Regions from separate parts of the Cytobacillus kochii genome, predicted to be linked through region 2. Evidence: riboswitches for the same ligand, from Rfam matches in the RefSeq annotation. Region 2 holds a riboswitch; each other region holds the start of a gene.
The links. A riboswitch is a leader RNA that binds a small molecule or an ion and turns the genes downstream of it on or off. The one in region 2 is predicted to bind thiamine pyrophosphate.

Region 1 (7,727 bases), 690 kb from region 2:
CCCTTCGGTGAGATTAGGAAAAAAATAATAAAGGATAAGATAAATACAGGGATCGTTGTCATACTCATTGTTTTAATATGATCAAATAAATCAACCCCAACTGTCATGGATGCTAAATTCGTTGTATCAGACAGTGGAGACATTTTATCTCCAAAAAATGCGCCTGAGATAATTGCACCTGCAGTAATAGCCGGATTTAAATCTAATGCACCACTCAATCCCATAAATGCAACACCAATCGTCGCTGCTGTTGTTAATGAACTGCCAATACTCATACCAATAATAGCGGTAACAACAAAAGAAATGGCATAAAAATAATTCGGTCCTACAATATCTAAAGAATAATAAATGAACGTTGGAATGGTCCCGCTTGCCATCCAACTACTTATTAACATACCAATAAAAAAGAATAAAAATGTAGCGCCAAGCCCTGACTTTGTCCCATCCATCATGCCTTGTTCTATTTCTCTATACTTAACGCCTTTACATAATCCATAACTAATTAAAAAGATCATCGATAATACAATGGGAATATGTGGTGGTGCCTCAAGGGCAATCATACAATAACTTATACCACTAAGGAGAATAATTGTGATAAGTATAGCTTCCCATGTTTTTACTTTGATGCTTGGTTCTTGTTGCATAATAAACTAACCTCCAATATTTCTAAAAGCGTAAAAAAAGAGCTCATAAATCCCTTATTTAGGGACGAATGATCTCCGCGGTACCACCCTAATTGACAAGACACCACACTTGTCCACTTCATCTATTTTAACCTTTATAAGTAGGTGTAATTCGAAAAATTTATGACCTGAACTTTCACCAACCATTCAGTCTCTTTAACTGTTCATAAATCCTCTACTGGCACTACCGGTTAAATTATATTAAAACTAAGAATACTATTTTGCTTAAACGCTTTTATGCACTAAAGTATTTTTATAACGTATTTATACTATAATCTGTATTTCATTTACTGTCAATCATTATTTTCATATAAATAATTTGACCTGAACCTATACTTTACGGACAACTACCGTTGCTAAAACTCGTCTGTGTATCAACCTCCTTCTTTAAAAAACAAGATGAGGTTCGTGCCAAATATATCAGCGTTGGACGATTGATTGCTTAAATAATGATATATAAAAAAACACGCACAAAAATTGTGCGTGCCTGTAATTATATTTATTGTTGCTGCTGATCCATCGGATTATATAATGGTACATCTGGGTTTTTATCTTGGAACCATCTAAGAGCAAAATCATTTTCAAACAGAAACACTTGATGTTCATATCGATCCTTCACAAGTAAACTACGCGAGCTAGAAAGGTTATCGTAATTGTTCTCACCTTCAACCCATCTTGCAATTTTAGAGCCTAACCTCTCCATTAAGACTTCCGTGTTATATTCGTTTTTCATCCGATGTTCAAATACTTCAAATTGTAATTGTCCAACTGCTCCAAGTAAATACTCATCTGTTTTCACCGTTTTAAAGAGCTGAATAGCCCCCTCTTGCACTAGCTGTTGAATCCCTTTATGAAAATGCTTTTGCTTCATTACATTCTTTGCTGTCACACGAACAAATAATTCGGGGGTGAACTGAGGTAGTCTTTCAAATTGGAAACCATTTTTATCACTTGTCAATGTGTCACCAATCTGATATGTTCCTGGATCATAAATCCCAATGATATCGCCACTTACAGCTTCGTTAACGGTACTACGATCATCTGCCATAAATTGTGTCGATTGTGCTAATTTCACTTGTTTACCAAGACGCGGAATATTTACACTCATCCCTCGTTCAAATTTACCTGAACAAATTCTAAGAAAAGCGATTCTATCCCTATGTGCAGGATTCATATTCGCTTGAATTTTAAAGATAAACCCTGAGAAATCTTCTGTTAAAGGATTGATTTCTCCAACAGTCGATTCTCTTGGTTGAGGAGAAGGAGCAAACTGTAAATAAGATTCCAAAAACGTTTGCACACCAAAATTAGTCAAAGCACTGCCAAAGAAAACAGGTGTTAAATCCCCTGAAGCAATGCGGTCACGCGAAAATTCATTACCCGCTTCATTTAATAACATAATTTCTTCTAACGTTTGTTCATAAAGCCCTGATTGTTTTAGAGCATGTTCTTCGTTAATTTCTCCTTCATCATTCAATTCAAGGAAACGATCCTCTTCATCTACCCTAAATTGTTCAATACGATTATTAAAACGATCATAAATGCCTAAAAACTCTTTCCCCATTCCTATTGGCCAATTCATCGGATATGATTCAATCCCCATTACTTCTTCTAATTCAGCTAAAAGCTCTAACGGCATCTTACCTTGTCGATCCAATTTATTGATAAATGTAAAAATAGGGATACCTCTCATACGGCAAACTTTAAAGAGTTTTAAAGTCTGATCCTCGATCCCCTTTGCTGAATCAATGATCATAACTGCACTATCCACTGCTGTTAATGTACGATAAGTATCTTCACTGAAATCTTGGTGTCCTGGTGTATCTAAGATATTGATTTTAGCTTGATTATACTCAAACTGCATAACACTAGACGTAACCGAAATACCACGTTGTTTTTCTATTTCCATCCAGTCACTTGTTGCATATTTCCCTGTCTTTTTCCCTTTAACAGTCCCTGCATCACGAATGGCCCCTCCGAATAAAAGAAGCTTTTCTGTTAAGGTTGTTTTCCCAGCATCCGGGTGGGAAATAATTGCAAATGTTCGACGCGATAATACTTCGTCTTTAAATGTACTCATAATAAAATTCCTCACTAACATGTATAAATTCTTATCTGTCGCTACTGCGTACCCTCAATTTTATCCTTGTATTAGAAACTTTGCAATGCGTAATCAATATATGGCATTTTCTTTAAAAAGATAACCAATGAGTTTGCACGTTTTATACACAATATATAATCCTCTTGTCATCCAAGCTTAAATGCAAGTTTCATTACAAACAAAAAAGCTGACATAAGATATGCCAACTTTTAGTTGAAATTACTTCTCTAAATTGTTTTTCTTCTTCTCATTAGAGTCCTCATCATCATTAGCTAAACCTTTAGCAGAGTTTTTAAACTCTTTCAACGTCTCTCCCACAGCTCGTCCAATTTCAGGTAACTTCTTCGGCCCGAAAATAATGAGGGCCAGTACAAGTATAAGAATGAGACCTGGTATACCAATATTTGATAACATAGTATCACTCCTTTATGTAAGACATAACGTAAGGTGATTATTTATATTTCAATTCCCATTATAATTGAACACCAAATAAAGGCAAGTAAATTCCTTATTAGCAATCCTTTTTAACACGATAAAAAGAGCCTCATGTGACTGATGTCACCCATGGCTCCTTATCATTAGTTCATCTTCGTTCAATAAGATAGAAGGGTTTGCTTTACATAGAAAAACGGTGATTACCGATTTCTGTAACAACTTCTCTCGTATTCAACCAAGATTGCGGTACGATTGTTGGATTGTGGAAAAAGACCGTTTCATCTGGCAATGCATGATTTTTCATTGCTTGCTTTACTGCTTTTTTTGCTTCTTTATCTGCAGGCTTATTAATCGAACCATTATCAACAGGTTGAAATTGCTTATTTTCATAAATAACACCACGAATGGTATCAGGAAAACGTTCGTCCTGCACTCGATTAATCACAACTTCTGCAACAGCTACCTTTCCTTCAAACGGTTCGCCTTTCGCTTCTGCATGGATAAGTCTTGCTAAAAGATCCTTCTCCTCAGATGTTAACGAAATGTCAGGCTTCTTTTCTTTCTTTTCTTTTTCCTCTACTTTAGGAACGATAAGCTTATCACCTTTTTGAACCGTTCGATCTTCTAGGTGATTCATCATTGTTAATTCTTCCTCAGACACTTCTAATTGATCAGCAATGGAAGAAATTGTTTCGTTCCCTTTAACCTCATATATATCATAAACATCTAATGTCTCAGCATAAACGCGTAAATCAGCAGATTGGATGAAATGGACTAAAAACAATGTACTCGCTGCAAAGATAACTGCAATCAGTTTCAATATTTTTTCCTCCATTCAAATATACATTTAAATCAAAATAACAAAATTAAGACTAACATGGATAGAAAGACTACTTCAAACGCAATGTTTTCCATGGGTAATCAGGATATTTCTCCCATCTTAATTTAGACTAGCATTATAATAAACTTCTGCTATAATAATGGTGGAAATAAAAACGCAAATAAACCAAAATGTGGGGGGACCAGTAATTGCTGGTTGAGATTTCATCCGTTTTAGATGATGACCCTTTGAACCTGATCTGCCTCATAGCAGCGTAGGGAACATATTTAAAACAATTCATATGTTTTTGATATGCGCCCATGGTGAATCCTTTGGGCGTTTTTTATTTCCTTCAAAAAATAAAAAGGAGGAAATGGAATGAAAGGATGGTTCATATTGCTTCTTTTCAGCGTGTTTCTATTAGCTGGGTGCGGGAATTCCAGTGAAGATGCACAAACAGAAATGGGAGAAAATGAATTAAAAAAAGTAAACTTTGTACTTGATTGGACCCCAAATACAAATCATACGGGCATTTATGTTGCAGCAGCAGAGGGTTACTTCGCAGAAGAAGGATTAGAAGTTGAAATCATGATGCCAGGCGAAACAGGGGCGGATCAGCTCATCGCTTCAGGAAAAGCAGATTTTGGCGTAAGTGTACAAGAAGCAATCACGCAAGCTAGAGTCCAAGATGTGCCAATCGTCTCGATTGCAGCCATCATCCAACATAATACCTCGGGGTTTGCTTCACCAGTTAGCAAAAACATTCACACGCCGAAAGATTTTGAAGATCATACGTATGGTGGGTTCGGTGCACCTGTTGAAAAATCAGTGATTGATTCTTTAATGAAAAATGATCATGCAGATATTAATAAAGTCTCCATTCTTAATATAGGTGACACAGACTTCTTTACAGCTGTTAAACGAGATGTTGATTTTTCTTGGATTTATTATGGGTGGACAGGAGTAGAAGCGGAATTACGTGGTGAGGAATTAAACATGATATATCTGACTGATTACTCCAAAAAACTAGATTACTATACACCCGTTATTGCTACGAATGAAAAGATGATTCATAAAAATGCTGATATTGTTCAAGCCTTTATGAAAGCCGTTTCCAAAGGGTACACATTTGCAATTGAACAACCAGAAAAGGCTGCAAACATTTTACTTGCAGCTGCGCCTGATTTAGATGAAGAATTGGTAAAAGCATCTCAATTCTGGCTAGCAGAGCGATATCAAGATGATGCAGCACAATGGGGAGAACAAGACTTATCAGTATGGGAGAATTATGCTGATTGGATGCTTGAATATAATCTATTAGATAAACCATTAGATGCAGAGGAAGCATTTACAAATCAATTTTTACCAAATGGAGGGAAAAAATAATGGCAAAAGCTTTAGTAAGTATACAAATCATTCCAAAATCAGCTAACGGACTAGACGTTATCGCTCTTGTAGACGAAGCGATTTCGATTATTGATAAAGCTGGTATTCCATATGAGGTAAACTCTTTAGAAACGACTATGGAAGGTCATTTATCAGAACTGTTTCCTATCATAACAAAAATGAATGAACGTATGGTTGAGCTTGGAAGTCCGAATGTTATTTCTCAAATTAAAGTTCTTTACCAGCCAGAAGGCATCACTTTAAATACATTAACTGAGAAGTACCGCTAATGTTGCAGAAGTTTATAAAAAGCTGGAGCGCTTTATTGGTGCTCTTGCTTTTAATTATTTTGTGGGAAACCGCTGTAATGCTATTTGCTATACCACCATGGTTACTTCCTGCTCCAACAAGTATTCTATCTGAAGCAATAGCCGGGTGGGATTCCCTTACCCCCCACCTATTATCAACCATACAATTGACCACCATAGGACTTGTAATTGGTACTACGATTGGAATTTTTACTGCTATCACGCTTCATCTAGTTCCGTTTTTAAAAGAAGCAATCTACCCTTTACTCATATTATCTCAAAACATTCCAATTATTGTGTTAGCACCATTACTCGTCATTTGGTTTGGGTTCGGTTTATTACCTAAATTAATCGTGATCACCCTTGTTTGTTTTTTTCCTATTGTCATAGCCACATTAAACGGTTTCGAGCATACACCTAAAAACCTGAAACATTATATGCTTATGGCTGGTGCAAGTAAATGGCAGTTATTTTGGAAGCTAGAACTCCCCTTTTCATTATCATCCTTATTTTCCGGGATTAAGATTTCTGCTACATATAGTGTAATGGGCGCGGTTATTTCTGAATGGCTAGGTGCGAAAAATGGCCTAGGTGTGTATATGACGCTCGCTTCTTCTTCTTTCAGAACAGATCGCGTCTTTGTGGCCATTATCATTATTATGATCATGAGCTTAATACTTTTGGGCTTTATTCATCTCATCGAAAGTAAACTGGTACGTTGGCATATAAAGGAGAAGCAAATATGAGTCTTTTACAACTTAAATCTATTGAAAAAAGATATTCAAGAAATCATGTAATAAAAGATATTTCTATGACAGTAAATGAAGGTGAATTCGTTTCAATTATCGGACCTTCAGGTAGTGGTAAAAGTACATTATTTAATTTAATCGGTGGAATGATGCCACCCGATAATGGTGTCATCCTTTTAAATGGACAACCTATTATAAATAAAAAAGGTTCTGTTAGTTATATGCCTCAATCGTCCTCCCTACTCCCATGGAGAACAGTCTTACATAACGTAATGTTAGGACAAGAATTAAGTGGGGAGATCGGCAATAAAGTGCAAGCGACTAAAATGCTGGAACGGGCAGGATTGATTCATGAACTTGAAGCACTCCCTCATGAACTCTCAGGTGGGATGAAACAAAGAGTGGCATTCATTCGTGCATTACTTAGTCCTCAACCAATCATTTTATTAGATGAACCATTTGCTGCATTAGATGAATTCACAAGATTAAGCTTACAAAAATGGCTGCTCGATATATGGGAACAGAATAGAAAGACGATTGTATTTATCACTCACCATATTGAAGAAGCGATCTTTTTATCCGATACGATTTATGTGTTATCAAACAAACCAACGACGGTTAAAGAAAAATTAACCGTCCCTTTCTCTCGCCCAAGACATGAAGATATCATCTTAAGTTCCGAACTTCTATCCTTAAAGAAAAGAATCAAACAATTATTGGAGTAAAACGCCACGTGATTTAAAAGCGTATATCTTATCTTCTCTAGAGAAATAAGATATACGCTTTTACAAAAATAATGGCAAAAAATAAGCCATCTATCATAATAGATGGTAATGATCCCCATATGTGTTTTTCCAAATTTTCTTTAATGATTTAATAGCTCTCGTTGTGGTAATTCTCACCTTGTCTTCTCTCCAACCTAAAATTTCTGCAGTTTCTTTTATGGTACATTCTTTTATTTTTCTTAACACTAGTACATTTCGATAATTCGTTTTCAAGTGATTTATTGCCTGATATAACGCATGAACCCCCTCATCCTGAATAAATTGTTCTTCTGGAATAGAACGGTTTTTTATCCAAGCTTTATTTAAATATAACTCCTGTTGTAACTTCTGTTGTTTTCTAATAAAATCAATCGTCGTATTTTTAGCAATACTGAATAACCAACTATGGATTTTGTCTTGGTGCTCAACCTGATTCTTTGATATAAAAGCTTTAATAAATGTTTCTTGCGTTAGATCTTCC
Region 2 (7,727 bases):
TCCCTCGGAAAGAAAGCCAGAGATGAGCGCCCCGCAAAAGGGGATAGCAAGTCCCTCAGAAGGAAAACCAGAGATAAGCGCCTCGCAAAAGGGTTTAGCAAGTCCCTCAGAAGGTAAATCAGAGATGAGCGTCTCGCAAAAGGGGATAGCAAGTCCCTCAGAAGGAAAATCAGAGATGAGCGCCTCGCAAAAGGGTTTAGCAAGTCCCTTAGAAGGAAAACCAGAGATGAGCGCCCCGCAAAAGGGATTAGCAAGTCCCTCAGAAAGGAAACCAGAGATGAGCGCCTCGCAAAAGGGTTTAATAAGTCACTCAGAAGGAAAACCAGAGCTGAGCGCCCCGCAAAAGGGTTTAGCAAGTCCCTCAGAAGGTAAACCAGAGGTGAGCGCCTCGCAAAAGGGTTTAGCAAGTCCCTCGGAAAGGAAACTAAAGATGAGCGCCCCGCAAAAGGGTTTAGCAAGTCCCTCAGAAGGAAAACCAGAGGTGAGCGCCCCGCAAAAGGGATTAGCAAGTCCCTCAGAAAGGAAACTAAAGATGAGCGCCCCGCAAAAGGGTTTAGCAAGTCCCTCAGAAGGAAAACCAGAGCTGAGCGCCCCGCAAAAGGGTTTAGCAAGTCCCTCAGAAGGAAAACCAGAGCTGAGCGCCCCGCAAAAGGGTTTAGCAAGTCCCTCAGAAAGGAAACAAAAGATGAGCGCTCCGCAAAAGGGGATAGCGAGTCCCTCAGAAAGAAAACCAGAGATGAGCGCCTCGCAAAAGGGTTTAGCAAGTCCCTCAGAAAGAAAACCAGAGATAAGCGCCCCGCAAAAGGGTTTAGTAAGTCCCTCGGAAAGAAAGCCAGAGGTGAGCGCCCCGCAAAAAGGAGTTATTTAGCAATTTATTATGAACCAAACACAAATGAAAGCCGAGCAAGGGAGTGCCCGGCTTTCATAAATTCGTTTAGGATAATGCGAAATACTTAGATAGTAGAAGAAACGTCCTAATGAACCATAACCATAATCATCACTAGCTTTATCTTATCCCACTAATAATCAATTCAGCAGCTTCTTCAGCTGTTTTCCCGTCAACATTGATTTTTAGATGATATGGTTGATAATGAGCTTGTCTTTCTTTGTATAGATGATACATTTCATCAGTAGAAAGACCATTTAATTTCGGTCTTGTATCTTTAATCAATGGGTATCGGTCAAGCCACTTTTCCCATGAGAGCTCGATAAGGACAACGGTACTGTTTTGTAAACATATTTCGCGGTTCTTACTGTTTAAAAAGGCACCGCCGCCTAATGAAAGAATCTGTTTTTCTTCGGCAGATAGTTGTTCAATCAACTCGCTTTCAGCTTTTCGAAAAACTTCTTCACCATGATCAAGGAAAATTTTTGAAGTTGACATCTTGAACTGTTGTTCAATGCGTTCATCCGTGTCGATTAAACCCCACTGTAATTTCTTAGCTAATTCCGTTCCTATGGATGTCTTTCCGACCCCCATAAACCCAATAAGTACAATACTCTTATCTTCCATAGACTGTCCTCCCGAATGTTATATAAATATCATATCATAACGTTTTATGTCGCAACATCGTTTCTATCCCATGTTTTTTATTTTCATTTCTATCATTTCATGTTATATTGACATCATATATTATAAGTTTTCACTGGGGGTGCCTTCACATAGAGGCTGAGATTGAATGCCGTTCAAAACCCTTTGAACCTGATCTGGTTTGTACCAGTGGAGGGAAGTGTGTCGATGTAGTCGTCCTCGCTTCCTTTTGGAAGTAGAGGATTTTTTTATATATGAATAAATGCTAGGGGTGCCAAATACTTGGCTGAGATGAACCCTTTGAACCTGATCTAGTTAATACTAGCGTAGGGAAGCGAGTGACGTCATACATATCATGATGACCAAAGCCGCTTATACAAACTAGCGGCTTTTTTATTTTTATCGAAAGGAGGAAAGGTCTATGAATAAAATCCAAAAAATGACGATGACGGCAACGATTGCAGCCATCACTACTGTGTCGAGTAGTCTCATTTTTATTCCGATTGGAATAGCGAAAATTTTTCCGATTCAGCACTTGGCGAATGTATTATCTGCTGTACTTCTTGGACCATGGTATGCCGTTAGTCAAGCGTTTCTTTCATCTACATTGAGAAATATGATGGGGACAGGAAGTGTTTTTGCCTACCCCGGGAGTATGATTGGCGCATTACTTGCAGGGTTCCTTTATCAAAAAACGAAAAAAATTGGCTTCTCAGCACTAGGTGAAGTCGTTGGAACGGGAATGATAGGGGCAGTAGCGACTTATCCGATTAGTACATTACTTTTAGGACAAGAAGCCACCCTTTTCGGATTTCTACCAGCATTTATGGTGAGCTCGTTTACTGGAGCAATTTTAGGATATGGTTTATTAAGAGTATTAATAAAGAATAAAGCTATTGGAGGTTACATCAATGAAAACAGCATTAACGATCGCAGGTTCTGATTCAGGAGGAGGAGCTGGGATTCAAGCAGATCTTAAAACTTTTTCCGCCAATGGTGTGTTCGGCATGTCCGTCATTACGGCGATTACCGCTCAAAATACAGTAGAGGTACGATCGGTACAGGATATTGAAATCAATATTATAAAAGACCAAATAGAAGCTGTGTTTGATGATATCCAGGTTGATGCTGTCAAAATCGGGATGTTGTCATCTAGTGAGACTGTAAAAATCGTCGCAGACCGTTTAAATCATTATAGTCCAAAAGTGATTGTGTTAGATCCTGTTATGGTTTCGAAAGGTGGACATCATCTTTTAAAGGAACAAGCTATTGAGGCATTAAAAGCGAAGATGTTACCACTTGCGACTGTAATTACGCCAAACATTCCTGAAGCTGAAGTACTTTCGGGTATGACGATTCGCACGGTTGAAGACATGGAGCAAGCTTGTAAAAAGTTATATGAATTAGGGCCAAAAGCCGTCTTATTAAAAGGTGGACATTTAGAAGGAGAACCGAATGACTTATTATGGGATGGTCAAAGTTTCAACTGGTTTAATGGTCGAAGAGTAGAGACAAAAAACACCCATGGTACAGGTTGCACTCTCTCATCTGCCATTGCTGCCGGGTTAGCAAAAGGGGAAGAACTTGTTGAGGCCATACAGTCTGCGAAGAATTATATTTCTATAGCGATTGAGCATAGTCTAGCACTCGGTCATGGGCATGGTCCGACAAATCATTTTTATGAGTTATACAACAAAGCAAAGGTGGAGGAAAGATAATGACGATTTCAAGTGAAGCAGTTGAGAGAATCTTTCAGCAGTTAAAAGAACATACCCCACTCATTCATCATTTAACAAATACAGTAACTATTAATGATTGTGCCAATGTGACCCTAGCAATGGGCGGTTCACCTGTTATGGCCACACAACTCTTAGAAGTAGAAGAAATGGCTATGATGGCAGATGGGCTCGTAATTAATTTTGGTACTATTAATGATGCAATGTTTGCGGCGATGATTAAAGCTGGACAAACTGCCAATCAAAAAGGAATTCCAGTAATATTTGATCCAGTGGGTGTTGGTGCAACCAATTATCGCACAAATAAGGCAAAGGAGTTAATTAGCACAATAAAAGTGTCCATTATTCGTGGCAATGCTTCTGAAATTTCAGCTCTTATTGGTAATAATACTAAAACGCGTGGTGTTGATGCAGGGGCAATTGAAATGGCACCTGAAGCACTTGCACAGGAGGCAGCCGAAGTTCTAAACTGTCTCATTGTTATTAGTGGGAAAGAAGACGTCATTACAGATGGTAGGCAATTCGTTGTGATTGATAATGGAGATTCCCTTTTGACGAAGGTAACTGGAACTGGCTGCATGACAGCTTCATTAGTAGCAACTGCTGCTGCTGTTTCAGAAAATTGGTTTGACGGGGCTGTTATTGGTATGGCTACTATGAGTCTAGCGGGGGAAATCGCAGCAAAGAGCTTACATGCCGGTGAAGGGTTAGGTTCATTTCGAGTGAAGCTAATGGATACGATTAGTACAATGAATGCAGCCACTTGGCTAGATGGAGTGAGGCAAAACTAATGGATTACCGTTTATATTTAGTCACAGATGATAAAATAGCAAACAATGAATTATATGATATTGTTCGAAGTGGTGTAAAAGGTGGTGTGACCATCGTTCAATTAAGAGAGAAGACAGCGGATGGTCAACTCTTTTATGAAAAGGCGAAAACATTACAATCTATATTAAAGCCATTGGATATTCCACTGATTATTAATGATAGAGTAGACATCGCTTTAGCGGTAGGTGCAGCAGGTGTGCATGTGGGACAAGATGATCTGCCATGTGCCGTCGTTAGAAAGATTGTTCCTGATGATATGGTAGTTGGTATCTCTGTATCTAATGTGGAAGAAGCGAAACTTGCTCAAGAACAAGGAGCAAATTATGTTGGAATAGGTTCGGTGTTTCCGACAGCTTCTAAATCTGATGCTGATTTATTAGCACCAGGTATGCTCGAGGAAATCATTGCAGCGATTGATATTCCTGCAGTCGCTATTGGTGGTATTCAACTAGAAAACATAAAAATGCTTAAAAATCGAGGGTTAGCAGGTGTTTCTGTTGTCTCAGCAATTAGTAAATCTAAAAATCCAGAAAAGTCAGCTCGAGATTTACTTCAGTTATTCCTTTAGACCTAAAATATATCATAAGTGTAGTTAAAGAGAACTTATTCCATTGACAAGATACTATTAATATACTAAAATTACTTTTGGTTCGAGATATTTCATTTTAGTGTATTTCGGATAAATTATTACGACATTCGGAGGTCTTCACATAATGGCAAAAGTTCTATTTGTAAACGCAAGTGATCGTCCAGTTGAAGCTGGAATTTCTGTAAAAATGTATCATGCATTTTTACAATCATATAAAGAATCAAATCCATCAGATGATATTACGGAATTGAATCTTTTTGAAGAAAACATGCCTTACTATGGTAATGATGCAATCAATGGTACTTTTAAAAAGAACCAAGGGTTGGAATTAACTGCTGCAGAAGAAAAGGGTGCGGCGTTAGTTGAGAAGTATTTAAATCAGTTCTTTGATGCTGATAAAATCGTTTTCGCATTCCCACTTTGGAATTCAACTGTACCAGCTCCATTGATCAGCTATGTTTCTTACTTAGCTCAAGCAGGTAAAATGTTTAAATATACTGCTGAAGGTCCAGTAGGATTTGCTGGCGACAAGAAAGTGATGCTTTTAAACGCTAGAGGTTCTGATTATTCACTAGAAGGTATGGCTGCTGGCGAAATGGCAGTTAACTTAGTAAAAACAATTATCAGCCTTTGGGGCATTACTTCTCCTTCAGAAGTTGTGATTGAAGGACATAACCAATACCCAGATCGTACACAAGATATTATTGAAGAAGGATTACAAAACGTAGCTAAAGCTGCTGCTCAATTCTAATTCGATACGAAAGCATCTCTATATTTTTGTAGAGGTGCTTTTTTTGTCTAAAGGAAGTTCTAAAAGTTGTATTGAGGAAGTCACGGTCGCTCATTCTTTGCGTAAACCTTGAATAAACTTGATTATTATCACAAAACTCGATGATGTGTAAAGAGGTTAGGATTCAAAACAGGAAGACATTTTAAACAAGCTAAATAGATAAAAACGTATTCGCAGTTAAATAGATATATTTTAACTACAAGCATGAATGATGGCTGAGGAACTATTTGTCGAATCAGTACCCATTTGTTACGAAAGATTACTTGCGTATCTTAAAGTAGAACAAAACAGAGTGAGGAATGGCCTCACTCTGTTTGTTATTGTTTTTCAATTTTTGAAGGATTGTTTATTTTATAAGGAACTGCTTCTTCTACTTTATGCTCTTCATCGACATCGTCTTGGGCTTTTGGTAATTTCTTTTTGACGATTTTGCCATTAAAGGAAAGTTTGTTTCCGATAGCTAATTCTTGTTTTTTTAATGTTTTAGAGTGACTGCACCAAGCTAGTCCAATAGGTAGAGGATCGTCTTGATGAATTACAACCTCATCGAGCACAATGACTTCATCATGGTCCTCAGTGAAATGATTATAGCTTAGCGCAAATTGCTTCACAATTGCTGAGAAAGCCACCTTATCTTCAGGAAGTTGGATTTTTTTAGCTGCTTCTTTTTTCTTTGTTTTTGTTTTTGTAGCTCTGGTTTTCGGCGGTGTTGGCGCTTGCTCTTTTGTTTTTTCGTCGGCCTGTTTTTCTTCTATTTGTGCGGTGTTCGGTTGTCCAGCAGCATCAAAAGCTTCTTTACCAAAGTTGCCCGCTTGCATTTCTTTTAAATAAGCGGGATGTATGCAACTTAGTTTTCCATCTTGGAACTTGATTACAATGGTGTAATGATCATCTTCTTCACCGTATACTTGATAGCCGACAATTTCTACTTTGCGTTGATGGGTTTTTTGTTTAAACCAAAACGCTTTCTTGGCAGGCAGCTTCCATTCTTTTAATTTAGTTTCGTATTCTTCTTCAGATTCAAACGGTTGAATCTCACCTTGAGGTGGGAGATAATTAGTTTGATTCGCATCCTCGATATGAGGTAATGTAATAGCCATGATTGGATCTCCTTTCCTTTTTCCATTATTAATTACTATAAAAAGGTTTAAGAATGGCGAAATAGAATATATTTAGTTAATATAACGCATATGAGCAAAAAAATGAACTATTTAAGGAGTGTTAAAAATTATGACGGCCTATTCTAGTCGAAAAGAGATTCCCGTAGAAGAAACTTGGAATGTCACTGATATTTATAGTGAGGAGTCTGAGTGGCAAAAGGATTATGATTCCATTCAGTCGTTAGCGCAGGAGTTAGCAGGGTTCGAGGGGGAAATAAGCGATGGGCAAAGTTTATTTCAATTTCTGAAGAAGCAGGAAGATTTATCTTATTTGTTTGGTAAAGTCTATGCTTATGCGATGTTACAATCAGATGTTGATACAAGGGATAGTCGTGCTCAAAGTTTATTAGATCAATCGAAACAACTAAGTGTAAAAGTGAGTAGTGCAACTTCTTTCTTTATGCCGTTTTTACTTAGCTTAGATGAAGCGACATTAAAAGCTTATATTAAAGAAGAAGAAGGGCTGCAATATTTTGAAGAAGACTTACTCGAATCGTTTCGTTATAAAGCGCATGTGCTCTCAACTGAGCAAGAAAGTTTATTATCACAACTCGGTGAATCGCTTTCTGCACCATCAAATACATATAATATGATTAATAATGCTGATATTGAGTTTGGACTCGTAACAAATGATAATGGTGAAAAAGTAGAACTTACACGAGGAATGTATGCGAAATTAATTGAAAGTGATGATCGAGAAAAGCGGAAAGAAGCGTATAAGGCGTATTATAAGCCTTATGTACAACTTAAAAATACAATCGGCTCGACTTTATCAGCAGCAATCAAGAATAATGTTACAACCACAAGAATAAGGCAGTATCCTTCTGCATTAGAAAAAGCATTATTTGGTGATAATGTTCCGAAAGAGGTTTACCATAATCTAATTCAGTCCACAAGAGACCATTTGCAAACGATGCACAAATATACAGCATTAAGAAAAGAGTTATTGCAGTTAGATGAATTAAGACAATATGATTTAAGTGCCCAGCTTGTGAAAGATGTCGATATGCAGATTCCATATGAAGAGGCATTTGCGACGATGTGTAAAGCGTTAGCGCCACTAGGGGAAGAGTATATTTCTACATTGCAA
Region 3 (7,727 bases), 2.1 Mb from region 2:
GAATTGCCCATAAACACTATAAAAAACGAGTTTTCCTTCACTATTTAGTTTCAGTTCAATATAACCAGGTGGAGATATATCTATCCCTTTATAGCATTCTTTAAAAACGTACTTGTCCCCTTTATGGGATTCCAGTTGAAAATGCCTACCATATATCAAATTCGTTTCCGCTTCTATCCATTTGATAATGCTTTCTACATCCCGCTGTTGAAAGACAACACCATGCTCTGCATATGTTGCCCCTTCCACAAAAATCGCGGATTCTACCTTATTTGTTTGCAAATCGATCGTAATTACTGCCGTTCCCTCAGGATTTAAATTTTCCTCAACAATATCTGCCTCTTTAGGAAACCACTCCATACAAAATTGGTAAACTGTTTCATTGAACAGTGTTACGCGGCGACTGTAACTACTACGACATAAATCATAATGAGCTAAGCCGAACTTTAATCTGGTCCATTCTATTATTTTTTGTTCTTGTTCGTTTATAATCATTTCTTAACCATCTCCCTTAACACATTTGTCATGTCGCCTGTGGTCAAATACGTCTCCCCATCATTAACCATATACATGAGAATACTAGGATCATCTTGTTCTCCTACCCATAAATGAATGGCATGAGTAGGTAAACCCTTTTTATACTCAACCATTACATCATAATCTGGCAGTCTTTCATTTAATACTGTTGGCTCTTTTACAGCTGTTAAAATGACTTTTTCCACTGTTTTTATGTCTGCATCTTCTTTGATAGAAAAAAGGATGGTTTCATTTATTTCACCCACGCCTTTTGATGGTGAAAAATGAATAGCTTTAATTGGCTCGTCCAATAACACCATCGGCTCTCCCTTTTCACAACCGATGAGAACGAATACGCTTAAAACGATAGCGAGGTATATGATTTTCATACTTACTCCTTCATACACATAAATGGAAATATATGCTTATTATCATACAATGGAACAAAAAAAAGAGCCACACTTCATGTGACCCTTTACATAATAAAAATAATGATAAATCCTAATAAAACAAGCAGTATCGTACCAAGTAATGCCGCATAAAAAATCTGCAGGCCCATTTTCTTAAAAGCGGAGAGTTCTACATTTAACCCTAAGCCCGCCATTGCCATTGCTAATAATAAATATGATCCACTAATAAGCCATTGAACAAGTTCAGTCGGCAACCACCCCAACGTATTGATGGCACTCATCGCGAGAAAACCGAAAATAAACCAAGGAATCGGTAACTTGTTCTTTGTTGCGCTCTCTTGACTTTCCCGCTTCTTCATATAATAGCCGATAAGAATAGCCACTGGTACAAGTAAAATGACTCTTGTTAGTTTAACGATAATGGCGATATTCTCTGCCTCCACACCACCAACAGAAGAAGCAGCAACAACGTGCGCAATCTCATGCAGGGTGCCTCCAGTTAACATACCATATTGGTAATCGGTTATTGGTAAAATCGGATAAAGAAATGTATAAAGTAACGTGAATAGCGTACCAAGCACAGCAATCACACCGACACTGACAGCAGTCACACTTTCCTTCGCTCTGACAACAGATGCAATCGCCACAATCGCAGCCGCACCACAAATCGCCGTACCACATGCCGTTAATAAACTTAATGTCTTATCCACACGAAGCATCCTAGCGAAGCTATAAACTGCTAGGAGGGTGACACATAATAAGAATGCCGCATAAAGAAAAGTACTTACACCTGCATGAGCTAAATCGGATAAATTAAGGCGCAAACCTAACAAGATAATGCCTAGTCTTAATAATTTTTTACTAGAAAAATCAACACCGACTTTATATGAACGGTTCCAACCAATCGTATGAGACCAAATTATACCTAGCAAAATGGCTAAAACGAGCTGACCGATAATCGTCAGGTAAGGTAGTTTGGCGAGAAGCCCAGCCATAATTGCAATAATCAATGTCGTTCCTATTCCAAAATAAAAGGAGCCTGTTCTCAAAGATGACTTTAAATCCATTACTGCCTCCCCTTTCTCTATTACAGTATAGTTTTGTCCTTTTTATTTTGGAAATAAATATATATAATAATACTTATTCATTTTATTGATAAATGGGGTGGTTTTATAATGCATATGGAGGAACTTGAGACGTTTCTTGTCCTCGCACGCGAGAAAAATTTTACAAAAACAGCTAAACAAAGGGCATTATCTCAACCAACCGTTAGTGTCCATATAAAAAACCTGGAAGAAGAATTTGCGACCTCACTCATTCAGCGCACAACAAAAAAAGTCCACTTAACAGCAGAAGGGGAACTTTTTTACAATCAAGGCTTAAAAATATGGGATGTGTATCAGCAGCTTAAAGAAACATTATATGAGAAAAAAAAAGTCGCCTCAGGGCTCATACGAATCGGAGCTAGCTTTACAATTGGTGAATACATTTTGCCGAGCGTTATCGCACAATTACAAGCAACACATGAGCAATTATCCTTCCATGTGACGATTGGTAATACAGATCAGGTGATTAATAGTGTGAGGCGGTTAGAAGTAGATATCGGTTTAGTGGAAGGGCAAACCTATGCAAGAGAGGTGGTCCAAACACCCTTTGCAGAAGATCGTTTAGTGATTGTCTGTTCACCTGCCTATGAAGGAAATTTTCATTCGATAGATGATTTGCATGATCAGGAATGGATTATCCGCGAAGAAGGTTCGGGGACAAGGCAATCATTTGACCACCTGATCGAATCTCATCAAATGAGAGTCAAATCCACCTTCATCATCAGCTCTACCCAAGGAATAAAAAGTAGTGTAAAAAGTGGACTAGGACTCGCCTTACTATCCGAGGCAGCCATACAAGAGGAATTAACATACGGTCTATTAAAGATTGTACCGATAGAAGGCCTTTATGCAAAACGAGCCTTTTCTTATATCCTAACCAAAGGGACAAACCTTAATCGCAATACGCAATTATTAGTCGATACATTGAAATATGGTCCTGAAGCTTAGTATTTAAACAAACGTTTGATTAAATGGGAGGAATAAACAAGTTACAGGTTCTACTTTTCTCCAGATTGTTATTTAAACAACTGGAGAATAGCACGAGGAACGGCAAAGATGTAATCTGCAAACGTCAAGGTATTTTCAACTTTGTCAAATCTCTCTTCGAATCGATCCTGATATTTAGTAAGGTTATTTGTGACAACCTCTCCTTGAATGGGTTCCAGGCGATTTTTAAAACGAATGCGAATCGATTTTCCCTTCTGCCAATCGCCAGAGTTACTGATTTGAAAATGAATATGCGCTTCAGAAGAGTTACCTGAGTTCCCACATTTGCCAAGTAATTGTTTTTGGCGAACTTGTTCTCCTTCTTTCACAATAATCGTATCTTTTTTAAAATGAGCAATCATACTATATTCTTTATGTGCATGCTCAATCACAATATAGTTGCCTGGCGGGTGTTCTTCATCCATCTGCCCAGGTATATTGTCATCGAGGCCATCGACTACCTGAATGACCGTTCCATCTTGCGGAGCAATGACTTCGGCCCCAAAAGCATAATAACTTTCATTCTTTTCCGGTCTACCATTATATGTAGAGCCATCCTTCACCTTTAAAAGGTCATAGGCATATCTTTGATGTTCATAAGCGTAATGATAATTAATGAATTCATTTGTGCCACCCCAAAATATAAACCATTCATCCATTACTGGCATAATATATTCATTCTTCGTATAGATCTTATCTGTTTCAGGAAAGACAAAATATGGTTTTAAGTAGAGGCTTGCAATCGTATGCTTTTCGTCGAATCCAACGACGACCGCTTTTGCTTTTGTATGATCCACCCATACGAATTGATCGACATTTAAGACATTCGTCTGTGAGACTAATTGATAACTTTGTACACCTGCATTAAAAGATGAACCCATCTGGACAAAATCGGCCCTTGATACCATCCCTTGAAACACTTTTGAGGTTGCATTATAAATTTCCTTAAAATCTTCTTTTAACCAATGATCTATAAACCAATCAGTATCCATTGACCCGACCATTCCATCTACCCCCTAGGTTTCTATTCTTTATATAGAAGAGAAAATCAAACGATTCTCAAGAAATATTTTGCAGTTAATAGTTAGAAAACCACCAATAGTTACTTTAATTCGACTTGAATCTTCTAACTTTCCTTCCAAATCTCCTCTTATAGCAAGTCCTAAATTTTCATCCTGTAATTCGCCATTTACATATAGCTTTTCACCATTAATCCAGTAATTCTCAACTAGTATATGATCTCCCTGATGGTTCACTTCAAAAACCTTCTTCATGTAAATCACTCCTCGTTTATTTTTACGACTAACTCGGGAATAAGTTTCACAAATAATCTGTTTTTCTCTTACCAAAAAAAAGATTCTTGAATTATGATGAAAGTCATAGTATATTCTAACCGAGGATAAATTTAATACTTCCACAAGGGGAGCCTAATATGGCTGAGAGTGAGCGAGTTCGTTCTGACCCTAAGAACCTGTTAGATAATGCTAGCGTAGGGATCGTGGTTTTGGATATGAGCAATACTAGGCATCCATCACCGCCTATGTATTGCTTTTTTTCATGACAAAAAAGTAATACAGGTTTACTCGTTCGCTTCTCTTTTCGGAGAAGGAGGAAAAACATGAAACAAAATAAAACACTTTTTATGGTGGAAATTGCTATATTTGCAGCTTTGGCATTATTACTTGATTTCTTATCGGGCTTACTGATGGGGAGATTTTGGCCACAAGGTGGGTCCATCTCACTTGCTATGGTACCGGTTTTCTTAATGGCCTTTCGTTGGGGTATTAAAGGTGGCGTCTTAACGGGCTTATTATTAGGAGGACTACAAATCTTAACAGGAGCTGTTCCTTTTCATTTCGCCTCATGGATCATTGACTATTTCGTAGCCTTTGCTGTTGTCGGACTCGCAGGCATCTATATGAAGAAAGTTGTACAAAATTATCAAGACGGCCAATTTGCCAAAGCAAACATGTATGTTATTAGTGGCGTTTTCTTAGGAAGTTTCTTACGCTTCTTATGCCATTATTTATCAGGCATAGTCCTATTTGGTGCCTATGCTCCGGCAGATCAACCTGTCGCACTTTACTCACTCGTATATAACGGAACATATATGCTACCTACCTTTATCGTATGTGCCTTAGTCGTTGTCATGCTTTACACAACAGCCAATAAGGTCCTTCTGAAAAAAGCATATTAATCAACTAAAGGCTCTGGGGGAAACTCAGGGCCTTTTTTTTAAGATATCTTTTTGGGAGATTTTCGCACGATGAGATGGAACTGAGGAATCAGGGTGGCATGTACATCGGCGTGATATCCATAAGATAACCATGCAATCGACTCTTCACAATACTTCCAAAATGAAAGCGTCAAAAGCAGCTAGGCAAACCTCCATCATCTCTTCTATTTTCTGGCCGGCCATGATGATCCGAAGAAGACCATGATTTATAACAACGCCGAATCTGCAGATAGTTGGCAACCGACTCGATAGTTTATATCACGAAGAAGATTGAGTGTGATAGGAGAAATTTTATTAATATCGAATATAAAGGAAACGCAAACGAAATGAGCTAATGATACACATCATTAGCTCATTGGATTATAGTTAGCTCATTTGAATTCCCCTTTATGCCGATATAAGAGTGCCTCTTCATGATTCCTCTCAATCGAAATAACAGAAATTTTAATGCTGTAGAAATTGGGCTTTTTAATATTGTAATTTCTTAACGTTGTAAAATCGCATTTTCCTGACGCTACCCCGATTATGGAATAAATTTATTTTCTATACTTTATTATTCTTGAGTTCTTCGTCGCTATTGTACTCCAATATGTCGCCTGGCTGACATTCCAAAGCCTTACAAATGGATTCTAAAGTGGATAACCGAATCGCTTTTGCCTTTCCATTTTTCAAAATAGAAAGATTAGCCATCGTGATTCCAACCCTCTCCGAAAGTTCTGTGACGCTCATTTTCCTTTTCGCCAACATCACATCGATATTAATTATAATCGCCAATTCCTTCACCTCAGACCGTTAAATCATTTTCTGATTTTATATTTATCGCTTCTTGTAAAAGCCTTTCCAGAACTGCAGCGAATACTGCAATTACCATCGAAGCAAAGATAGGGACCATTCCGATTATTGCACCACCTGGGGCATCGTCTACTTGAGCTAACATAAAAACGAATGGCAAAATTGCCACATATAAGATACTGAATATGGTTGCACAGAGTTTTATATGCTTCAAAGCTTTTACGGAAATTTGCGAAAAAGCTTGGTTCTTGTCAATATAACTTAAAAGCTTAAAAGCTTTATAAAGTGCAATGTAAAAGGGAATTGCCGATAAATACATTCCGATTACAATGGGATATAACATATAGGCATAATCTGGATTTGCCGGATTATTAGGTAACCAAATCAACCCAATTATACCTAAGGAAAAAACTGGAGTACCAATAAAGAAAACGGCTATTTTTAAAAAGAGTGTTGAACCACGTTTCATAAAAAGCACCTCACTTATTTATTTCTATTTGATTTTAATATAAAATTTATCGTTTCACAATATTTTTTTGTTCCTAAACATTATTAATTTGTTGTTATAATCTTTGGATTTTAGACAAATATAAAAAAGCATTCCTTATTACAAAGAAATGCTTTAACTTAAAACTATTGGATTTATAAATCGTTCAACAAATTAGAAGGTATCTCATTTTCGAACATTCAATTATCTTCATTATTATACTTTTGTTCATTTAAAAAAGGTAAAGCCTCAGAAGAAGAAGTTAAAAAAGAGAAGTAAAGCGAACCTCATGTAATAATACACCTTGCAATACAAACCCTTCTTGACAAAGAAATATACAGCGCCCATACATTCTAGTAAACATAACGTCTCATTTATCGGGAATTCCAAAAAGCTAGAACCCTTGTGGGAACTGGCTTTTCGTTTGCGCTTTTGTTAGCCATGAAATATACATGCCAACATACAGTGATAAAGCACGAATTGTTCTTTATAAAAAATGAATGAAAATATGTATAAAATCCTCGCAAATCTCTCTCATTTAATGTGTAATTTTTACACAAAACGGAATATTGTATGTGTAGTTTGAAATAGAGCTTGAGCAAAAACACTTCGTAAATCCTTATTTTACGGTAAAAAAGAAGAATTCATTTTGAAGAAAGATTAATCAAAATGGATTCTTCTATACCAATTTTAAGGTTGTTTTTTATAAAAGAGTTTGATCATTTTCTGCCTGTGTTACTCCACAAACGTGCCCTTTAACTGAATATAAGAAGTCGCATTTCTTTCATTTAATTTTACTCAATTGGTTTATTACTTTCATTAACATAAATTTGACACCTTTTCTTTCATAAGAAAAGTCATTAAAAGTACCAATTAAATAGGTATCCATCTTAGGGTGATAAAATAAATAGGCTCCTGTGGCACCTGCATGTCCCCAGACATTAAATATTTTCGGCATGAGTAGTGGAACTGATTTAAACTGCATAATTCCATATCCATACTCAATTCCTACCCCATACTTTGCTTTATCATTCATCATTTTCTCAAGCGTTTCCTTTTTCAATAATTGATAGGATACTAACGCTTTCATAAATTTCAACATATCTTCTCCAGTAGATACTACTCCACCGCCTGCATAGTCGAGACCTGCGTATCCTTTGTGATTAGTTAGGTTGTTTTTATTAATATAAAAG
Region 4 (7,727 bases), 200 kb from region 2:
TATCAGAAAGAGCATAAACAAGAACATTTGAAGTTTTATTTACCAGCAGACGAAATGATTAAAGAGGATGTTTTATTATACCTTTATCAACAATTTTATACGATCGGGTGTCAGGAGTTATATGAAATTAAACCTCTTCAATTTATCTATAAAGATAGAAAGAACGAAATCGTGGTTGAGGAAGTGACAAATGATAATTTACGAGAATATCTACTATTGCAGAGAAACTTTGATCAAGATTATGGTGAGGAATATGTGAATCTTAATAGAAGCATGCATTCCTATCATTATAATGCAAAAGATACGTTACAGTTACTCGCATATGATCATGGTATGCCAGCAGGTTCATTACAAGTATTTTTTAATAAGTGTACAGCTGAAATTGATAATGTAGGTGTGTTACCAGCTCACCGATTAAAGGGGATTGCTGCAAGTTTGCAAGATGAAGTAATGAAGCGATTTAGCAATCATAGGGTTATACTTGTAGCCGACAGCAATGACACGCCAAAGGATATGTATCGCAAACAAGGGTATAAAAAAGTGAGTTTTCGCTATGAAGTAATGAAGTTATTATAAGTAGTAGTTTTTTTAGCTTAAAACACGTATTGTGATAAAAACTCAACAAACGGATATTAATAAATCTGCAGGCGGTGAGAGTAGCCATCTGCAGATCATTTATAAAGATGTAAATTTTGATCATGGTAGAAGCGAGAGAACAGCAAAAAAATGCATAATCGAACCAGCGAGAACAAAAACATGCCACAATGCGTGATGGTACTTAAATCCTCTCCATACATAAAATATTGAACCAGCAGTGTATAGTACGCCACCGATAATGAGGAAAATCATTCCTTGTGTGGGTAAGTGTGTAACCAAGGGCTCCCAGGCAAATATAATTAGCCAGCCCATCAAAACATATAGTAATGTCGAGAAGACTAAAAACTTTTTAACAAAAAAACATTTGAAAACCGTACCAGCAATCGCTAGCCCCCAAACAAGACCAAATAAAGTCCATCCTAAGGGTCCTTTAACTGTTATAAATAGAAACGGTGTGAACGTTCCAGCAATAAAAAAGTAAATGGAAGAATGATCGAGAATCTCAAATACATCCTTTGCTTTTCCAGCAGGTAAACTATGTAGCAAAGTTGATGAGAAATATAAAATAACCATCGTTGTACCAAAAAGAACAAAGCTGACAATATGCCAAGCTGTTCCATATAAGGATGAGAAAACAGTTAAAATGACCAGAGCCGCAATACTTAATAGCGCACCAATTCCGTGTACGATCGCGTTGGCGATTTCTTCTCCCTTTGAAAAAATATGTGTTTCCAAGTAGTATTCACCCATTCTTTATCCAAAATCATAATTCTAGTATAAACATATTTTAAGCTGATAAAAAGTCGAAAGCTTTCATTATAAAGAAAAACTTCACCGAACGAAAAGGGGGAAGGGTCTGGTCTAACGGCAGAGAGTTTAAATGCTTGGAGAATATTTGGTGTTATCCATCCTTGAGTCAATGCCAATTTATGCCGCGGTATTACGTCAGTTGAAGCATTCATCCAACTTATTTCATAATGGTTACTGAAAGAGAAGCTCGACATTGCTTATTTACTAAACTTGCAGTTTCCATTTAGGTTGACATTTATTGATAAGATGATAACATAACTTTGAAAGCATAATTGAATAAATCCACTAGGGGTGCCTTTAAAAGGCTGAGATTAAAGTGTAATAACTTTAAGACTCTTAGAACCTGATCTGGTTGATACCAGCGTAGGGAAGTGGCGTATATAAATTTAGTTAACATTATAACTATAACTAAATGAATAATGTATACAGTAACCACTTTCTTATAGGAAGTGGTTTTTCGCTTTTCTGGATTTTTTATGCTCGATAAAAAAAAGAGAAGAGGTAGAAATGATGACAACAAAAGAAACGTTTACACAATCGTTAAGGAAAGAAGTCCATGATATATGGGAAGCGAATTTTGAACACCCTTTCGTTAAAGGAATTGCTAAGGGAGATTTACCAATTGAGTGTTTCCGCTTTTATGTGTTACAAGATTCTTACTATTTATCACATTTTGCTCGTGTGCAAGCAATCGCTGCTTCTAAAGCAGAGAATTTATATATGACCTCAAGAATGGCCTCGCATGCGCAAGGTACCTATGAAGCTGAACTAGGGTTACATAACAAATTTATGGAGGTATTAAAAGTTTCTGAAGAAGAGTTAAACCAGTTTAGACCCGCTCCTACTGCCTATGCATATACATCCCATTTATATCGTGTAGCAGAGACAGGCACAGTTGGCGAGGTCATCGCTAGTTTGCTTCCGTGTTATTGGATTTATTATGATATTGGGCAGAGCTTTAAAGGGGCAAAACCAAAAGAAGAAATCTATCGTACCTGGATTGATACATACGGTGGAGAATGGTTTGTTAAACTTGTACTGGAACAAATTCATCATCTTGATCGGCTTGCTGAAATTGCATCTGAAACAGAAAAAGAAAAAATGAAAATGGCATTTACCATTAGCTGTCAATATGAATTAGCTTTTTGGGAAATGGCTTATACCCAAGAAAAGTGGCTAAGTGATAAAACATATGCATAAAACTTCATAAATGAAAGCGGGAATAGTGTTAACAGAATAAGGTTAGTTCATACTAACTCAATTCTGTTAACATCATACCCTTTATAATCGTTGTAGTATCAGGGTTGTTTATGGAATAAAGACAATTTGCCGTATCGGATTTTCCTAAAAAGAAGTTCGGACTTCAAAAACTACTCATCTAGTCAATAGAAATGACTTCTACTTCTCCACCCTCATAGACATATAAACTTCCTATATATATATAATGACAATAAGCGTATAATGAGAGACGAATGTTAAATTGAGGAAGGCGTTTTAAAAATGAATAAACAACAAAGTAAGTACAGATGGGTTGTATTTGGTGTTTTACTTTTAGCCTATTTATTTATGGTTAGTCAAAGAACAGCACCTGGTTTAATTACTGATCAATTAATGGAAGAATTTCATTTAACTGCAGCAACGATTGGGCTGATAACGAGTATTCAATTTTTTGCTTATGCTGGATTGCAAATTCCCATCGGATTATTCTCTGATAGATTTGGTCCCAATGTATTTCTAGTCGCTGGAACACTGCTAAACGGGCTAGGTACCATCCTGTATAGTTCGGTAGATAATAGTTATATGCTCATCTTTGCTAGGTTATTATGTGGAATTGGCGATGCTACTATATGGGTCAATTTAGTTCTTGTATTGAGCATTTGGTTCAAGCAGCAGGAGTTTTCGATGCTAGTGGGATTTGCCGGAATGACCGGAAGTTTAGGATTCTTATTAGCAACAGTTCCTTTTAGTTCGACCATTTCTCTATTAGGGTGGCGACTTCCATTTTTAATTGTTGGCATTGTAATATTCACCCTTGGTATGGGGCTTTATGTTGTTTTAATAAAATATCCTAAGAAGAAATTTCAAATGGAAGAAGAAAAAAATCAAAAAGAAACAAATGAACCGTTATTAGTCATCATAAGAAGATTACTTGTCAATCGCCAAGCTTGGGCGACATTCCTTTGTCACTTTGGTGTGGTGGGCACATATATCGGCTTTATTGGCTCTTGGGCAGTTCCCTATGGTATGGACATTTACGGTTTATCACGATCAAGTGCAAGTGAAGTAATTATGTACGGCTTATTTGGTGCCATTATCGGAGCACCATTAACAACCTATCTATCTACTTTTTTTGACAGAGTCAAAGCACCGTATGTCATTGTGCAGATGCTGTCGGTTTCTGCTTGGATCACTTTAGTATTGATGGGTGGAGAGCCACCATATTTATTATTCATTCTTTTATTCGTAATCATAGGTTATGCAAATGGTGCAAGTGCTCTAACCTTTACAGTTGTTAGACAGTCCTTTCATATAAAGGAAGTGGGGCTTATTTCCGGTTTCGCTAATACGGGAGGCTTTCTTAGCGCAGTGTTGCTGCCAGCAATTTTTGGAAAAGTATTGGACCATTTTGCTAATTTTGACGTTACAACCGCTTATCAATATGGACTTTATATTCCTTTAAGCTTTGCGATTATTGGGTTAATTGGAGTATTCATGTTATATGAGCCAACAGTGTATCGTCAAAAACTTCAAATGAGTCAAATGAAAAAATCGGTTGGTTAACAATCGATTTTTTTATTTAGCTAATAAAAAATGAAGAACAATCATCACTTAAAAGGCAGTCGAGTGGATACCTGATTTGTTCACCATCTATCGTCTTTAGAGAAATGTTACTGAAAGTGTAAAATTGATCTTTTTTTATCAAATATTTCTTCATAACAATTGAAAAAATTGGATATTTGTTGTAAGATAGTTTATATTATTAATCTAATTTTAATAGATAACATATTTGTGAAATATAATAGTTACATATAGTAATAATTAAGAACATTCATACTTTGATGATTGGTTGTGTTGACGATGGCGGGAGAACAGAGAAGAAAAAAACGAAATAAAAAAATGGTTTTTCGGATTAATTTAATGTTTTTTGCAGTATTTATACTCTTTTCGATTCTAATCTTCCGCTTAGGTATTGTTCAAATTGTTTACGGAGAGAATTATAAAAAAGAGATTGAACGGGAAGTGGAGGTGCCAGTAGCAAGCACGGCACCTAGGGGGCAGATCTATGATAGTAAAGGTAGACTGGTTGTAGGGAATAAACCCCAATTAGCCATAAGTTATACTCGCTCCCAATCTACAACACAAGAAGAAATGATTCAGACATCAGAGCTTTTAGCGAAGATGATTAAAAAAGACACGGAAGAAGACTTGAAGGCGATTACTGAAAGAGATAAACAAGACTTTTGGATAATAAAGTATCCGAATGAAGCAGCAGAAAAAGTATCGGATAAAGAAAAAGATAAATTGCTAGCAAGTGATATGTCATCAAAAGAAGTAGATGACGAAATATATAAACGAACGCGGGAACGAATAACAGAAGAAGAACTGAATGCTTTTAAGAAGGATGAACTAGAAGTTTTAGCGATATTTCGAGAAATGGCAAGTAGTCGAATGTTGACACCTCATTTTATAAAGAACAAAAATGTCAATGAAGATGAATTTGCTCTTGTTAGTGAGAATCTTCATCTATTACCTGGCATTGATACAACGGTAGACTGGGAACGTTATAATGCTTTGAAAGACGAAGACGGCGAAGTGACATTAAGTTCTGTACTTGGAAATGTTTCAAGTTCAAAAGAGGGCTTACCTAGTGAAATGCTCGAATATTATCAATCTAAAGGTTATAGTCGTAATGATCGTGTCGGCAAGAGTTATTTAGAATTGCAATACGAGTCTGTTTTACAAGGGCAAAAGAAAATCATGAAAAATTACACAGATAAAACAGGTGAAGTAACAAAGCAAGATGTGGTAAGAGAAGGACAAGCAGGAAAAGACCTTGTCTTAACAACTGACATCGAATTCCAACAAGAGGTAGAAAAAATTATTGAAAAGCATGTTCGAAGTCTGAGGGGAAGTAATTACTTTTTAGATCGTGGCTTCGTTTCAGCGATGAACCCACAAACAGGTGAGGTTCTCGCAATGGCTGGCAAACAATTTGTCAAAGATGAAAAAACAGGTGAAACAGAAGTCATGGATTACGCCTTAGGTAATATGACAAGTCAATATTCAATGGGTTCCACTATAAAAGGCGCAACAGTGTTAGCAGGTTACCAAGAAGGGGTAATCTCACCTTGGAGTGTTTTGGTGGATAGACCTTTGTATTTTGACGGAACACAACCTAAACGATCTTGGAATACGGCAGGATTTGGTGCCATTAATGATCTAACGGCCCTTAGGAAATCGTCAAATGTTTATATGTTTTTAATAGCGATGAGAATTGGTGGGCAACAAGAATACATTCCGCGAGGTAAACTTCGTATTGATAAAGATGAAGGTATTAGAAAGTTACGATATAATTTTCACCAGTTCGGTCTTGGGGTGAAAACGGGTATCGACTTACCAGGTGAAGTAACAGGACAATCACCCATTCCTCCTAATGGAGGGAATACGCTTGATTTTGCCATTGGACAATTCGATACTTATAGTCCGCTACAATTGGCACAATATGTATCAACGATAGCAAATGGTGGTTACCGTATGCAACCACAGATTGTGAAGGAAATTCGTGAACCGAATCTCGAGAATAATCAACTTGGTGCGGTTTATCAATCCATTGAGCCAAATGTTTTGAATAAAATTACGATGAAGGATGCATGGATTGAACATGTACAGGATGGGTTTATCCAAGTAGTCAACCATCCGCAGGGAACAGCAAATAGTGGGATTACAAATAAAAAGTACAAGATTGCAGGTAAAACAGGAACAGCCCAAGCTTACTACGGGGGGCCGCTTAAGGTGCAATCAAATCCGGATACTTGGAATTTAACCTTTGTCGGTTACGCGCCGTATGATAACCCTGAAATTGCCATTTCAGTCGTCATTCCATGGTTGTCTTCAGATAAATCCAAGATTAACCTTCATATTGCTGATGAGGTATTTGATGCTTATTTTAAAATGAAGACTAAACAAAAAGACGAAGAAAATGAAGAACTTTAAATAAAAAAGAATAGAGCTTTTGATGTACACCCCGAAAGTCTAACACTCGGGGTGTTTTTTATGGTGAATGATGATGGCGCTATTAAGCAAAAAATTGTTATTCTCTCTTGCTAGGGAAGGTGATTACGCTTCCTTAGCAAAGGTAGTTGGAATCCGTAGTAAAACGATTGTAAGATAATGGGTGTGTGCTTTAAAAAGAGAGGGTGGTTCCCTTAGAAGGACTAACAAAACAAGTCATTCTATTCAATTTAAGGTAAATGTCCTACACTAGAAATTTAAACAGGAGAATCTTTTGACACAGTTGGTTTTTAAAATTTGGCATTCGAAATGAAAAAAATAAAGAAAATGAGTGTAAATGCATTCAACTCTTTTAATTTTCCAAAAAACCGGTTCTCTTTTCCTGATTTTTCTTTTTTCTACTTCCGTATAATTACAATAAATATTTAGAAATATTAATAAGAATATTTCTTGAAAAAACTGATTGTATTTTTTTACAAAAATGCTATGATATTAATAGTTTTCTATTCTTTTAAATACATTTTTTAACATCTGTAATACGGAAAACATAATTGAATAATGAAGGTGAATGAATCAATGAAAATTGTTTCTTTTAATGCATTTCGCACGATTGGTATGCCCAATGTGCACTATATAAAGCCAGAACATATGTTTAAGGAAATAGATGCAATAAAGCAAGCAGACATCGTGTTATTTCCTGAAACGTGGCAAGTACCGTCACTTGTGTATGGGTTGAAGAAAAAGATTTTTCCTAGCATAGAAACAATGCAGTTAGGTTTTAGTAAAATTGAAATGACAAGGGCCCTTTGGTCGGTGAGTCCTGAGCATGCTCCCTATACTGAAATCCTTGCTAATACAAGGAGCAATATTGAGTATGTGTTAGATACTTTTCCCTTTCCTTTTGTAGCAAAAGAATCACGAAACTCTATGGGAAAAGGTGTTTTCCTTATCCAATCGAGAGAAGACTTTCTAACGTATTGTGAGAAAGTGGACGCTTTATATATCCAAGAATATTTACCGAATGATGGCAAAGATTTACGTATATGTGTGGTTGGGAATGAAGTACTGGGCGCCTACTGGAGAGTGGG

Region 1: another riboswitch for thiamine pyrophosphate. It lies ahead of LG276_RS09050 (ABC transporter substrate-binding protein); the one in region 2 lies ahead of thiW (energy coupling factor transporter S component ThiW).
Region 3: another riboswitch for thiamine pyrophosphate. It lies ahead of thiT (energy-coupled thiamine transporter ThiT); the one in region 2 lies ahead of thiW (energy coupling factor transporter S component ThiW).
Region 4: another riboswitch for thiamine pyrophosphate. It lies ahead of tenA (thiaminase II); the one in region 2 lies ahead of thiW (energy coupling factor transporter S component ThiW).

The regions. Positions count from the first base shown of each region.
Region 1 is NZ_CP085254.1:1,705,808-1,713,534, reverse strand. It holds gene nhaC (Na+/H+ antiporter NhaC) at 1-644, opposite strand, end outside; gene LG276_RS09065 (peptide chain release factor 3) at 1,183-2,763, opposite strand; gene LG276_RS09060 (twin-arginine translocase TatA/TatE family subunit) at 3,004-3,198, opposite strand; gene LG276_RS09055 (cell wall hydrolase) at 3,401-4,039, opposite strand; TPP riboswitch at 4,225-4,337, shown strand; gene LG276_RS09050 (ABC transporter substrate-binding protein) at 4,418-5,425, shown strand; gene LG276_RS09045 (thiamine-binding protein) at 5,425-5,715, shown strand; gene LG276_RS09040 (ABC transporter permease) at 5,715-6,479, shown strand; gene LG276_RS09035 (ABC transporter ATP-binding protein) at 6,476-7,207, shown strand; gene LG276_RS09030 (RNA polymerase sigma factor) at 7,301-7,727, opposite strand, start outside.
Region 2 is NZ_CP085254.1:2,392,187-2,399,913, reverse strand. It holds gene LG276_RS12445 (hypothetical protein) at 1-868, shown strand, start outside; gene LG276_RS12440 (shikimate kinase) at 1,007-1,513, opposite strand; TPP riboswitch at 1,639-1,746, shown strand; TPP riboswitch at 1,789-1,881, shown strand; gene thiW (energy coupling factor transporter S component ThiW) at 1,953-2,474, shown strand; gene thiD (bifunctional hydroxymethylpyrimidine kinase/phosphomethylpyrimidine kinase) at 2,443-3,249, shown strand; gene thiM (hydroxyethylthiazole kinase) at 3,249-4,058, shown strand; gene thiE (thiamine phosphate synthase) at 4,058-4,666, shown strand; gene LG276_RS12415 (FMN-dependent NADH-azoreductase) at 4,812-5,438, shown strand; gene LG276_RS12410 (hypothetical protein) at 5,795-6,577, opposite strand; gene pepF (oligoendopeptidase F) at 6,708-7,727, shown strand, end outside.
Region 3 is NZ_CP085254.1:310,981-318,707, reverse strand. It holds gene LG276_RS01810 (hypothetical protein) at 1-495, opposite strand, end outside; gene LG276_RS01805 (hypothetical protein) at 492-905, opposite strand; gene LG276_RS01800 (YeiH family protein) at 992-1,993, opposite strand; gene LG276_RS01795 (LysR family transcriptional regulator) at 2,102-2,980, shown strand; gene LG276_RS01790 (peptidoglycan DD-metalloendopeptidase family protein) at 3,049-4,023, opposite strand; gene LG276_RS01785 (hypothetical protein) at 4,051-4,293, opposite strand; TPP riboswitch at 4,429-4,533, shown strand; gene thiT (energy-coupled thiamine transporter ThiT) at 4,638-5,216, shown strand; gene LG276_RS01775 (helix-turn-helix transcriptional regulator) at 5,799-6,029, opposite strand; gene LG276_RS01770 (DUF2975 domain-containing protein) at 6,040-6,516, opposite strand; gene LG276_RS01765 (serine hydrolase) at 7,319-7,727, opposite strand, start outside.
Region 4 is NZ_CP085254.1:2,595,226-2,602,952, reverse strand. It holds gene LG276_RS13380 (GNAT family N-acetyltransferase) at 1-576, shown strand, start outside; gene LG276_RS13375 (PAQR family membrane homeostasis protein TrhA) at 697-1,332, opposite strand; TPP riboswitch at 1,685-1,794, shown strand; gene tenA (thiaminase II) at 1,918-2,607, shown strand; gene LG276_RS13365 (nitrate/nitrite transporter) at 2,908-4,188, shown strand; gene LG276_RS13360 (penicillin-binding protein 2) at 4,486-6,621, shown strand; gene LG276_RS13355 (RimK family alpha-L-glutamate ligase) at 7,216-7,727, shown strand, end outside.